3 regions of the Lysinibacillus sp. BF-4 genome follow, and region 2 is predicted to be linked to each of the others. Evidence: riboswitches for the same ligand, from Rfam matches in the RefSeq annotation. Region 2 holds a riboswitch; each other region holds the start of a gene.
What was found. A riboswitch is a leader RNA that binds a small molecule or an ion and turns the genes downstream of it on or off. The one in region 2 is predicted to bind cobalamin.
Positions count from the first base shown of each region.

Region 1: linked by a shared signal. The riboswitch ahead of CH76_RS12430 (ribonucleoside-diphosphate reductase subunit alpha) and the one ahead of nikA (nickel ABC transporter substrate-binding protein) in region 2 are both predicted to bind cobalamin.
Region 3: linked by a shared signal. The riboswitch ahead of CH76_RS09340 (energy-coupling factor ABC transporter permease) and the one ahead of nikA (nickel ABC transporter substrate-binding protein) in region 2 are both predicted to bind cobalamin.

Region 1 is NZ_JPUW01000054.1:890-5,104, forward strand. Features, by position in the region: gene CH76_RS12425 (ribonucleotide-diphosphate reductase subunit beta) at 1-157, opposite strand, end outside; gene CH76_RS12430 (ribonucleoside-diphosphate reductase subunit alpha) at 173-2,398, opposite strand; cobalamin riboswitch at 2,576-2,762, opposite strand; gene CH76_RS12435 (bifunctional adenosylcobinamide kinase/adenosylcobinamide-phosphate guanylyltransferase) at 2,847-3,251, opposite strand; gene CH76_RS12440 (histidine phosphatase family protein) at 3,191-3,793, opposite strand; gene cobS (adenosylcobinamide-GDP ribazoletransferase) at 3,763-4,215, opposite strand, start outside.
Region 2 is NZ_JPUW01000013.1:3,374-7,588, reverse strand. Features, by position in the region: gene nikB (nickel ABC transporter permease) at 1-495, opposite strand, end outside; gene nikA (nickel ABC transporter substrate-binding protein) at 550-2,178, opposite strand; cobalamin riboswitch at 2,300-2,485, opposite strand; gene CH76_RS06230 (putative RNA methyltransferase) at 2,607-3,428, opposite strand; gene CH76_RS06225 (NUDIX domain-containing protein) at 3,421-3,819, opposite strand; gene CH76_RS06220 (DNA alkylation repair protein) at 3,816-4,215, opposite strand, start outside.
Region 3 is NZ_JPUW01000027.1:18,905-23,119, reverse strand. Features, by position in the region: gene cobJ (precorrin-3B C(17)-methyltransferase) at 1-735, opposite strand, end outside; gene CH76_RS09345 (ferredoxin) at 752-1,117, opposite strand; cobalamin riboswitch at 1,247-1,435, opposite strand; cobalamin riboswitch at 1,603-1,782, shown strand; gene CH76_RS09340 (energy-coupling factor ABC transporter permease) at 1,919-2,668, shown strand; gene CH76_RS09335 (energy-coupling factor ABC transporter substrate-binding protein) at 2,665-2,946, shown strand; gene cbiQ (cobalt ECF transporter T component CbiQ) at 2,947-3,741, shown strand; gene CH76_RS09325 (energy-coupling factor ABC transporter ATP-binding protein) at 3,735-4,215, shown strand, end outside.

The DNA.
Region 1 (4,215 bases), on a different contig from region 2:
GTGTCCAAAAGTTACCTAGCATCTTTTTGTATTTTGGGTACGCCCAGCTAAAGCGGACGTCATCCCAGTTTAAAATATTAGACGAGCGCCCGTTAATAATACCTGTTGAGGCGTTGGGTGCTGTTTTGTCCATAATCGTGCGTTCGTGTACTTGCATTTGTTTTCTCTCCTTTTAGCTTTCGCATGAACTACAGTCAATTAATTCAACGGATGTTGAGCGTACATAATACGTCGTTTTGACACCGCTATCCCATGCATTTAAATGGAGTTGTAGTAAGTCCTTCGCCTTTACTGTATTTTGTACATACAGGTTAAACGAAATCCCTTGGTCAATATGGCGTCCGCGTGCCGCATTTTGTTTAACTGACCAGTTTTGGTCAATAAAGTACGCTGACTTGTAGAACCATGTCGTTTTTGCGTTTAAATCTGGTACTGTTACCGGAATTTTATAGTCCTTTTTCTCCTCAGAGTAGCTCTTTTGGAAAATTGGGTCGACTGAGGCCGTTGAGCCTGCAATAATCGCTGTTGTTGAGTTAGGGGCAACTGCCATTGTGTAGCCATTACGCATACCTTGTGTGGCAACTTTTTCTTGTAAGTCTGCCCATGCCTCGCCCTCGTAGCCACGCGCTGTAAAGTACGCGCCTGTTTGCCAGTCTGAGCCTTCAAATAATGGGTACGCGCCTTTTTCGGCTGCTAAGTCACTTGAAGCTTGGATCGTTAAGTAAGCGATTTGTTCGTATAGTTCGTCCGCAAATTGTACAGCTTCGTCACTTTCCCATGCGATTTCCTTTAGGGCAAGCAGGTGATGCCAACCAAATGTGCCAAGCCCGATACCACGGTAGCGTGCGTTTGTGCGCTCTGCCTGACGTACAGGAATGGTGTTAAGTTCAATGACATTATCAAGCATACGTACTTGAATTGGGATAACGCGTGCTAGTACGTCCGCTGGTACAGCGCGTCCTAAGTTAATCGAGCTTAGGTTACATACAACAAAGTCGCCTGCTTTGCGCTTTGTGACAATCAGACCGTCTTCAAGTTCAACTGACTCAAACTCCGTTGGGCTCATGTTTTGCGCAATTTCGGTACAAAGGTTTGACGAATAAATCATGCCTTCGTGTTTATTTGGGTTTTTACGATTGACTTCATCACGGTAAAACATAAATGGTACGCCTGTTTCGAGTTGTGAGCGCATAATACGCTTCATAATATCAATCGCAGGTACGACTGTGCGTGTTAGCTCAGGGTTTTCAACACATGCCGCGTACTTGTCGCGGAATGAGCCTTCACCGCGTTTTTCGTCGTAGTAATCTTCTAGGCTAAAGCCCATGACATTACGTACTTCATGCGGGTCAAATAAGTGCCAGTCACTACGCGCTTGTACGGCTTCCATAAAGATGTCTGGTAGGCAAAGCCCTGTAAAAATATCATGCGCACGCATACGCTCGTCACCATTGTTTAAGCGTAGGTCAAGGAAGGTAAATACGTCCTTATGCCATACATCAAGGTAAACTGCAATCGCACCTTGGCGCTGGCCTAACTGGTCAACGGATACGGCTGTATTGTTAAGTTGTTTAATCCAAGGGAGTACACCACTTGATGCGCCCTTAAAGCCGCGAATTGCCGACCCACGGCTACGGATTTTACCCATATACACGCCAATGCCGCCGCCAAATTTTGATAGTGTGGCTACGTCCGTATTTGAGTCATAAATACCTTGTAAGCTGTCGTCTACTGTATCAATAAAGCAGCTTGAAAGTTGACCATGTGTTTTACCTGCGTTCGCAAGTGTTGGTGTTGCCATCGTCATATATAAATTACTCATTGCCCAGTAAGCTTCTTGTACTTTAGCAATGCGGTTGTCTTTTTCGTCTTGCATTAAAATCATCGCAATGACCATAAAGCGCTCTTGCGGTAGCTCTACCGTTTGCTTGCTGTAATCACGCACCACGTAACGGTCAATAATTGTTTTTAGACCGATGTACGTAAATAATGTATCGCGCGCTGGCACGATGGTATTGGTTAATGTTGTTAATTCTTCAGGTGAGTATTTTTCAACAAGCACAGGTGAGTAAAGCCCTGCTGCTACATATTTAGCTAGGTTAACGCTAAAGCTCTCGTATACGTTGTCTGCCGCTACACCGCGCAAACTTGCTGCATCATGGTACAGTTTATGCAAATAAATATCTGCCGCTACAAACGTCCAGTACGGCTCTTCTTCGTCGATAAAGCCTAATGTTTGAAGCACCATCGCATCTGCCCACTCGCCGTAGGTTGCCGCTTCGTTTTTACGTAAAAAACGATCGGATTGGCGTAAAAATTGCTCAATTGCTTCCTCACCGTATTTTTCGGTAAGTGCGTCTACGCGTGCTGAAATACTTGTCATTGTTTTGATTGTCATAAAAAACCCTCCTAAAAATAAACGTACAGTAGTTGTACGGAACAAACGCTTGTCACAAAAAAACCATACACCTCAGCGGGTGCATGGTAAAAAAATGCATGGTTAAGAAATGGAAAAAAGGATTAAGTGAACTAGACAACGTAATCGCTCGCTTCCACTTCTCAATCCCCGAAGAGTGTGTGCTATTTGATAATCGGCAGGTCTACTGGCTCTCGAATCACCCTCCATCTACCCTTCCCGCTCATGCGCAGTGGCTCGTAGATTTCGTCATCGTTTACAGTTGCGGGGACAGCTTTGCGCAAATTTTTTGGCAAATTCCCTTTTTCAGCTCTATCGCTAGAGCACCGTATATCAAAACGTGTAATACTATATATAGTATGTGTTTGCTATTAACACTCTAGCATATTGTGTTTGGGCTGACAATAGTTCTTACTCACTTGATTACAAGTCAGACGTTTTCAAACTTTTTTAGTACCTCAGGCAGTCCATACCAGATGCGGGTTACACTTTGTGCCTCCGCAAATAATTGCTGATAAAAACGTCCGCATACATCGCGCAGCTGACGCAATTTTTTGTCCATTGGTACGATGCCGCGCCCAACGTCTGCCACGACAACATAAAGCGTAGCTTGTGCAGCTAAAGCACGCACATCTGTCATTAACGCCTCAACTACCGCATCCTCGTCACTTAAGTCCTGTGTCACGAGCCAGTCTTCTAAGCAATCGATAACAATGACAGGTGCGTCAATAGACGTCAGAGCTGTGCCAATCAACCAACTTGCATCCTTACCTTCTACGATTTTTTCGACATATGCGGTTTTGCCGCTATGTGCTCCTCCAATAAATACGTGCATCGTCGTGCCTCCTCAAAGTCTTGTTGGTGTTGCCAAATTAGGGTGTAAACTTGCTCATGCCCCGCGCTGTAATGCCAGTACGGGTGCTCTTTTGGGGCGAAGCGTTGCAGTAACGCACGCACTACGCCGCCGTGGGTCATAATAATTGTTTTATCACGCGCATTTGTTAAAAAACCTGCATAGACGCGCTGTAAAAAGTCCGCAAAATTTTCGCCGTTAGGCACAGGAGCGTACGGGTCATCTAGCCACGCGCAGTATGCGGCATTATGCTGTAATTGCGCGTACGTTTTGCCCTCAAAATCCCCAAAATCCAGTTCGCGTAAACGCGGCTCTTTAATGTATGTAGCATGCGGAAAATACGCCGCCGCTGTTTGGCGACAGCGCAGTAAATCACTACCAATGATCGTGTGCTGTGCATAGCTTTGCACGGGCAACGCCTGCGCTAGGATAGCATCATCTGTCCAACCAAGGTACTCTTTACGCGCGTTCATTGGTGTTTTGGCATGACGCATTAGGCGTAGTACAACAGCAGCACGAGCCATAATAGCACCTCCGCCCCTTCGATGTAAGCACCGAGTAAATCGCCTGAAATACCGTCAAAATTGCGCAGCGCAAAGCTACGGTAAATCACGACTGTTACGAGTAGTACAATGGCTAAAATAATAGGTAAAATACTAGCGCTCAACAATACAAATAGTGCAATAATCGCATTTAACTGAAACAGCGCAAAATAGGCTGTTTTTTTGTGCAGCTTTTGCATAAAGAAGTGCGCGATGCCTTTGTCTTTAGCCGGCTTAGTCGTTAATAAAAATAACAACATGCCGTTACGTGTCATAAATGGCAGTAAAATAAGCACCCACCAACTTACAACACCAAGCTGAAGCAACTCATAAAGCAAGGCGATTTTTAATAAAATTAAAAATACAAATGCCATAACGCCAAACGCACCAACACGCGGATCATC
Region 2 (4,215 bases):
GAATAAATCTAGCTTAACTGCTAAAAAATAAATTAGCAGAAAGCCTAACCAAAAGGCTGGCATAGACACACTCGCAAAAGCAAAAATACGGCTAAAACGATCAATCCATTTCCCCTTATATACGGCTGATAAAATGCCTAAAGGTAGCGCAATTAAAAGCACCCATAACATTGCCATTGCGGTCAACTGAATGGTAGGTATCATATGATTTATAATTTCATCAAATACTGGCTCTTTTGTCGAAAAAGACGTACCAAAATCCAGTTGTATCACTTGCAGTAGCCAGCTACTGTATTGAGCTAGTAAAGATTTGTCTAAGCCTAACTCTGTGCGAAGTGCTGTGACAGTTTCGTCTGCAGCGGGAATACCTGCTGCACGCAAGTAAGCCATAACAGGGTCTCCTGGAATGAGCTGTAATAATAAAAATGTAATAATTGAGATGCCAAGCAAAACTGGTATTAAGCTAAAAAGTCGCCTTACTATTAATGTAAACATAAAACGCTCCCTTCAAAAAAGGAGCAGCACATAAGCTGCGCTGCTCCCTTACGATTATTGTAAATCAATTTTATTTAACGGCACTTCCTCTTGCTGTGGTAAAAATTCAACGCCCGTTAAGTTTTTATGATACACCGCAATATTAGAAATATGTGATACAGGGATATACATCGCTGTATCATGTAAATCAGTTAAAATCGAAGCATATAGCTTCGTACGCTCTTGCTCATCAATTGTTACTAATACTTGCTTAATCTTAGCATCAATATCGGCCTTATTCGCAAGCCCCAGTTGTGCTGTATAATCTGGTCCGCCATTATCAGATGGCGTTGTCATTGCCGCTAAATACGAATGCGGGTCAAATGGTACTGCCCATGTGTAAGTGAAAATCATATCATAATCTCCCGCAAAGCCTTTTTCCCAAAATGTATTTGTCTCTTGGCTAATTAGGTTTACGTTTACACCTAGCTTACGGTAATCGCCCTGCATATACTCTGCTACAGATTTTTGTACATTATCTGTGCTCATAATAAGGAAATCTAGCGTTAATTCCTTGCCGTCTTTTTGGCGGAATTCTTTACCCTTAACTTCCTTCCAACCTGCTTTATCTAATAATGTTTTAGCTTGCTCTAAGTTGTAAGTATACGGCTGTAAGTCCACATCCGCATAAGGGATATTTTTAGGGAATAATGTATCTGCTTGTTTCTCTGTATTGTAGAAAATATTTTCGATGACCGCTTCTTTATTAAAGGCATGATTAAGCGCGAGGCGCACATCCTTATCCTTTGTTGCTTCCTTTTGCGTGTTCATCATAATCATACGCGTTGAGGTTGGCTCTGATAGCTTTGTTTCGTACTTGCCACTATCTTTTAAAAATTGGAAAGAATCTTGGCTAATGACACCATTACCAAAAATTAAATCAAGCTCACCTTTTTCAAATGCTAGTACACGCGACTCACCATCAGTCATTACTTTAACTGTTACTTCGTCTAGCTTTGGTTTTTCACCCCAATAGTGATCATTGCGTACAAATGTCGCATACTGGTCTTTCTTATGCTCTTTTAATACCCATGGTCCTGTACCAATTGGTTCAACTAAACCATCTTTAAATGTATCGCCACTTTCAGGGAAAGCTGTTTCTGCTACAAATCGGAACGGACGAATATACGTTAACTCCTGTAATGCTGGGTAATACGCATTTTTCAATGTCATTTTTAAAGTATGCTCATCCACAACCTCTGTATCCTCAAATTGATGAATAAGCTCTACCCACTCATGTTGTTGACGGTTAGCTAAAATTGTATCAAAGTTTTTCTTTGCTACTTCTGCGTTAAATGGTGAGCCGTCCGAAAACTTTACATTTTCACGTAGGTGGAAGGTATACGTCTTGCCATCCTCCGATACTTCCCAAGACTCTGCTAAAGCTGGTTGTAGCTCGCCGCCTTCACCATAATATACTAATGATTCATAAACCATGGCCTGTGAGAAAAATTCATTTGGCATATAAGTATGTGGGTTTAAGTCCCCAATATCCCCTGACCATGAGAAAGTAATTTTTTTTAGTTCCTCATCTTTGTCTGCAGTGGCTGCTTCATTCTTTTTATCGCCACACGCTGCCATTACTACTGCCACTACCATAAGTAGCGCCAACAATACCGTACGCTTTGTTTGTTGTAAAAACATGCTCTCTCTCCTTTTAACTCTAGCTTTGCAAAACGAAAAAAGCGCCTCTAACCCACGGTGGTTAGAAACGCCCTATTACTCGTAATAATCGCACTTCAATACCCCCCTATCTCCCGTAGGTTAACAGCATCTGAAAATAGGCAGGTCTTCTGACTTAGCTTCAACATAAGTACGCGTCTTCCCAGCATTGCTAGTGACTTTTTGCGCCTTACTCCACATTACAGCGGCGGGACCGTATCGGAATTTCACCGATTTCCCTTTTAAGCATTTATAGTAGCATAAATGCACCTAATTTCTACAATATTCGTATTTACTCTTAGACAATTATAACGATAATATGTTAATTATTCCATATCAAATTATTGTTATTATTTGCAGGAAATATTAACTAAGCAGAGATAACTATCTTATCAAACTAATCAAAATAATCAATCATTACCAATAAGAATGTCAAATTCTAGCGTAATACAATGCGAGTGATTCGCAATAAATTGCTCCTTTTGCACACGCGCTACGTTTTGAGTAAGCGGCGTCATATCCACTAACATACGCATTAACTCAGCCGTTAGCTGTTGCTCATAACGTACTGTGATTTTTTTGGTGTGTGCAAATTGTTGCTCAAATAATTCAACAATAGTCGCGTTAGAGTAAGGTGACTTATCTGGAAAGAAAGCCTCACGTAACTCGTATAAATAATTTTCGCTTGGCACTACCTTAATCATGCGCCCGTCTGCACGTAAAATACGCTTAAACTCCTTATAGTTAGATGGAGATAAAATATTAACAATCGCATCTACACTACTTGTTGTTAATGGGATATTAGCTAAATCTGCAACTTGCCATAGCACGTTGTCATAGCTAGCTGCCATTTTAACGCCCTCCTTGGCAAGGTCAATACCAATACCTAGCGCACCTTCTGGTAATAGTTGTTGTAAATGCGTACCCTCACCACAACCTAAATCTGCAATGACTTTAGCATCTGCTACTAGTTTAATTAGCTCTTGATGAAGCGGTGTATAAAAACCACTATCAATTATCATGCGACGCGCAGTAAATAATTCCTTGGTATATAAATTTTCGGTACGTTGCGGGGCTAAATTAACATAGCCTTGCTTTGTAAAATCAAAAGTATGGCGATTAGCACATACCATGCTTGCTTCATTAACTTCCACCTGCTCATAGCAAAGCGGGCAACGTAATAAAGTTTGATGTTGCTGTGCAAAATGAATGCGCTGTTGTTTTCTAGTCATGCTTAAACTCCTTTAAGGCATTTAGTGTTGTTACTGTCAGTGGCGTTGGTAATTGAGATAATGCAAAGAAGCCTACTTCACTAATTGCATGAGGCTCTCTATTTGTTACCGTACCTTTTATAATGCGCGCAATAAAAGTGGGTGCCACAAAGTGGGTAGCTGGCGGTAAAATATGATTAGTTACACATAACAAACCTGTGAGGGTAATCGTTACACCTAACTCCTCTTTAATCTCACGTACTGTGGCATCCTCAATTGTTTCCATTAGCTCTACCTTGCCCCCTGGCAAACTCCAATGCGCTGCCTCTGGCTCTTTTTTGCGGCGTACTAATAATAATTCATTATGTTCATTTAAAATAAAAGCGCCTACGCCGACACCAATATGTTTCATGCTTTACTCCTCCGTAGCGCACGTACCTCAGCCTTTTGTTGCTTAGTAGGTCGCGTCGAATCAATAATCTTTTGAATGGTCATACGATGCGTTTGATCATCAAGTGAATGTTGCTGTAAATAGCTATAAGTTAGCACTGGCTGTTTTACATAGCACATAGATACTGCCCACGCGACTGCCATTCGCACATAGTAATGCTCATTAGTAATCGCGTCATAACGCCTAAACAACTGCTCAATATAGTGCTCATCAATAAAATACATTAGGCTCATTACTACCGCAAAACGAATAGCATATGGTTGATCAGAACGAAAATATGGCTGTAAAAATCGCCACATTTCTTCACGATGTGCCTTTGTACTTTTTAAACTTGTACAAAAGCTATCGCAAAGCGAC
Region 3 (4,215 bases), on a different contig from region 2:
AATAATTTTATTATCATAATAGAAGGAAGACGAGTTACCGATAACAACAGTTGTTAACATGCCAATGTCGTGATTTAGCATATCCGCTAAATTTGTCATAATAATATTTTGATTATCACGGTAAGCTGATTTTACAAGCCCTACTGGTGTATCAGGTGAGCGGTATTCTAATAAAATACGCTGTGCCTCAACAATTTGGCGTGTGCGGCGACCACTTTTAGGGTTATACAGCGCAATAACAAAGTCCGCCATTGCGGCTGCTTCAATACGCTTTTCGATTAAGTTCCATGGTGTGAGGTGGTCACTTAAACTAATCGTACATGAGTCGTGCATTACAGGTGCGCCAAGTAAGCTCGCACAAGAGTTAATTGCCGAAATACCTGGTACAACCTCAACCTCAATACCATCAGCCTCTGTCCAACCTTTTTCGACTAATACCTCGTACACTAAGCCAGCCATACCATATACGCCTGAGTCACCGCTCGAAATTACCGCAACTGTATAGCCCTCAAGCGCCTTTTTGTAGGCCTCCTGTGCACGCGCTACTTCTTCTGTCATGCCTGTGCCAATAACCTCTTGCTCAGGTGTCAAAATATTTTGGATTAAATCCACATACGTTTTATAGCCAATAATTAAGTCACTTTCTTTTAATGCCTCTACAGCACGCGCTGTAATATGTTTAAAGTCGCCAGGGCCAAACCCTACAACTAATAATTTCCCTTTTTTCTGTGTCATGCTACCACTCTCCAGCCTACTTATTCTTCGCTATCCCTTTGATTGCAGGTGTTTCTTCTGTACGAATAATCGCACCCTCCTGCATCGTATAAACGCGATGTGCCTTAGGGCCATCCTGCATTAATTCTTGCACAACTGTGCGTGCCGCCGCTTCGTCTGGTACGTTATACCAGTTGCCTGTAGGATAGGCGGTTACGACACACGCATCCTTACAGCGCCCGTTACATTTTGTACGTGTTGTATGAATTTGCTCGTCTAAGCCAAGCTTTTCAATTTCATCACGTACCGCAAGCGTTACTTCTTCAGCACCCTTTTTCATGCATGAGCTACCATTACATAATAAAATATGGTGCTGCATCCCTACTAAATCCCACGTTGTCATACGCGTTCCCCCTTTATTGACCAACAAAAAAAGCCTTAACATCGGTGGGGTGTTAAGACTTCTAATAAAAAGCGCGCATACTACTACTGCGTTAGCTAATTGTTATCCGCCCTTTTCCCTCCGAAAATTGTAGAAACAAAAGATAGAAGCAGGTTTCCTGACTTAAGCTATACGCCACAACACCTTCCCGAATAATTATTCAGTGGTTATTGTTGTAGCAACACTATTACAGTAGCGGGGGCTGTATTGGACTTTCACCAATTTCCCTTTATTTTACGCCTCCTAAAAGACGTAAAAACTTCTAACTATTTTGCAATATTCATTTTCTTTATCATATACTACTTTGGCACATTTTCAAACTGACTTTTTCATTGAGCTGTCTCTTGTGCGTTTTTTCAGAACTTTCTACCTAGTTGGATTTTCTGAATAATAAAAAATCGTATAGCCAAAATTTACTTTGCGTGCTAAACTTATTTTGAAATAGCACATAGTTAGCCAAGTTAGGTGTTGCCTACGCAACGTAACAGGGAAGTTTGGTGAAATGCCAACGCGGTCCCGCCACTGTAAGACGGAGCATACATAAATTGCCACTGCTAAATTTGCGGGAAGGCTATGTAGTGCGCTGATGTCGAGCCAGGAGACCTACCTAGTTTGGATGTGATCCGTTTCAACCTACGAGGATGGGTGTGCGAAACAAGGCAGTCTGTATAGGGCTTGCTTTATTTTGTCGTAAACACTCTTATGATTAAGAGTGCTTTTTTATATCCTCATACTTACTTTTACTTGAATAGGAGGATTTTTATGTTGAAATTTTTACCGAAGCTTGGTTATTTTGCAGTTATTTTACTGCTCATTCCTGAGCGTGCCTATGCCATGCACATCATGGAAGGCTACTTACCTGTTGGTTGGGCCATTTTTTGGTGGGTGCTAACCATTCCATTTGTTATTTTAGGCTTGCGTTCAATTAAAAAAACAATCGAGGAAAACCCCGAAACAAAAATGATTTTAGGGCTGTCAGGCGCATTTGCCTTTGTTTTATCAGCACTTAAAATCCCGTCAGTTACGGGTAGCTGTTCACACCCTACTGGTGTTGGGTTAGGTACTGTGTTATTTGGACCACTTGCGATGAGCGTCATCGGCTCAATTGTGCTATTATTCCAATCATTATTACTTGCGCACGGCGGTTTAACTACACTTGGTGCTAACGCTTTCTCAATGGCTGTCGTTGGACCTTTCATTGTTTACTTCACGTATAAAGCAGCGCTTAAAATGGGGCTATCGTTTTCACTAGCCGTATTTTTCGCAGCGTTTTTAGGTGACTTAGGTACGTATGTTGTAACATCATTCCAATTAGCATTAGCTTTCCCTTCTGAGGTTGGTGGTTTCTTCGCATCATTCTCTAAATTTGCGGGTATTTTTGCTTTAACACAAATTCCACTTGCCATTAGTGAAGGTATTTTAACCGTAATTGTTATGAACTTCTTAAAGAAATACAACTTCTCAGAGCTAAAATCACTACGTGTATTACCACGTAAGGAGGCTGCACAATGAAACAAAACTTATTATTATTTGCGATTGTTATTTTGCTAGCGATTGTGCCTATCTTTATGTTAAAAGATGCGGAGTTTGAAGGTGCGGACGGCGAGGCAGAGGAAGCTATTGGTGAGATTAATGCGGGCTATGAACCTTGGTTCGAGTCGTTTTGGGAGCCGCCAAGTGGCGAAATCGAAAGCTTATTATTTGTATTACAAGCGGCAATTGGCGCAGGCTTCATTGGCTACTTCGTAGGCTTTACACGCGGTAAGCATCGTAAAAAAGAAGGACTGTAAATGCTACTAATTGATAAATATGCTTATATTAATCAATTAAAACACGTTCATCCGATGGAAAAAATGATTTTCACGGCACTGCTGCTGCTATTTTCCTTAACAGTACGTGACACAACCATTTCACTCATCACATTTATTGTGATGAGTGCTTTTATCATTTTTGGGGCAAAAATCCCTTGGACGTATTATGTAAAGCTCTTACTGCTCCCTGCCTTCTTTTTGCTGACAAGTTTACTGGCCATCTTATTATCCTTTGCAGGTACAACTACAACACTGCCACCGCATATTTTTGCTTACTCCTTTGGCTCGTTTCAGGTATTTATTGGCGAGGCAAGTGTAGCTACAGCACGTCAGCTATTTTTTGTTGTGCTTGGCAGTATTAGCTCCTTGTACTTTTTAATTTTAACTACATCGGTACAAGCCATTTGCTATGTGCTGTATAAATGGCGTGTGCCTGCACTTTTTGTAGAGCTATGTGAAATGACGTACCGCTTTATTTTTATTTTTTTAGAAAACACGCAAAAAATTTATATTGCCCAGCAATCACGCCTTGGCTACCAGTCCCCTCGGCAGTGGCTACGCTCTGTTGGGTTACTTGTTTCTTCGTTATTTATTGAGGTGCTACAACGCTCCACAGAGCTAACAAATGCAATGCTCTCGCGCGGTTATGACCCAAGCAACACGACACCGCTTTATTTTGAAGAAGAATGGCAGTTTAATAAGCGCAACTGGGTAGGCATTGCTGTAGTATTTGGCACAATTGTTTTGATTTATGTAGGAGGTAGACAATGGTAAATTATTTTGAGCTAGACAATATTTCGTACCGCTACCCTGACGGCACAGAGGCACTAACGCAGCTCTCGCTAACAATTGGACAGGGTGAGCGCATTGCGTTAATTGGTCATAATGGCGCGGGTAAATCTACGTTATTTCAACAATTAAATGGCATTTTACAGCCCTCTAGTGGTGATGTGCGCTTTAATGGTAAACCGATGCGTTATAGTAAAAAAGAGCTTGCCCATGTACGCCAGTCCGTTGGTATTGTCTTTCAAGATCCCGATGCTCAGTTGTTTTCGGGCAATGTTAAACAAGACATCGCATTTGGCCCAACTAACCTTGGCTGGTCAAAAGATAAGGTGCATGAACAAGTAAACTGGGCGATTAAAGAAGCTGAGATTGAAGCGCTACAAGACAAGCCCATTCATTTTTTAAGCCTTGGGCAAAAAAAGCGGGTGGCTATTGCAGGTGTACTGGCGATGATGCCACGTA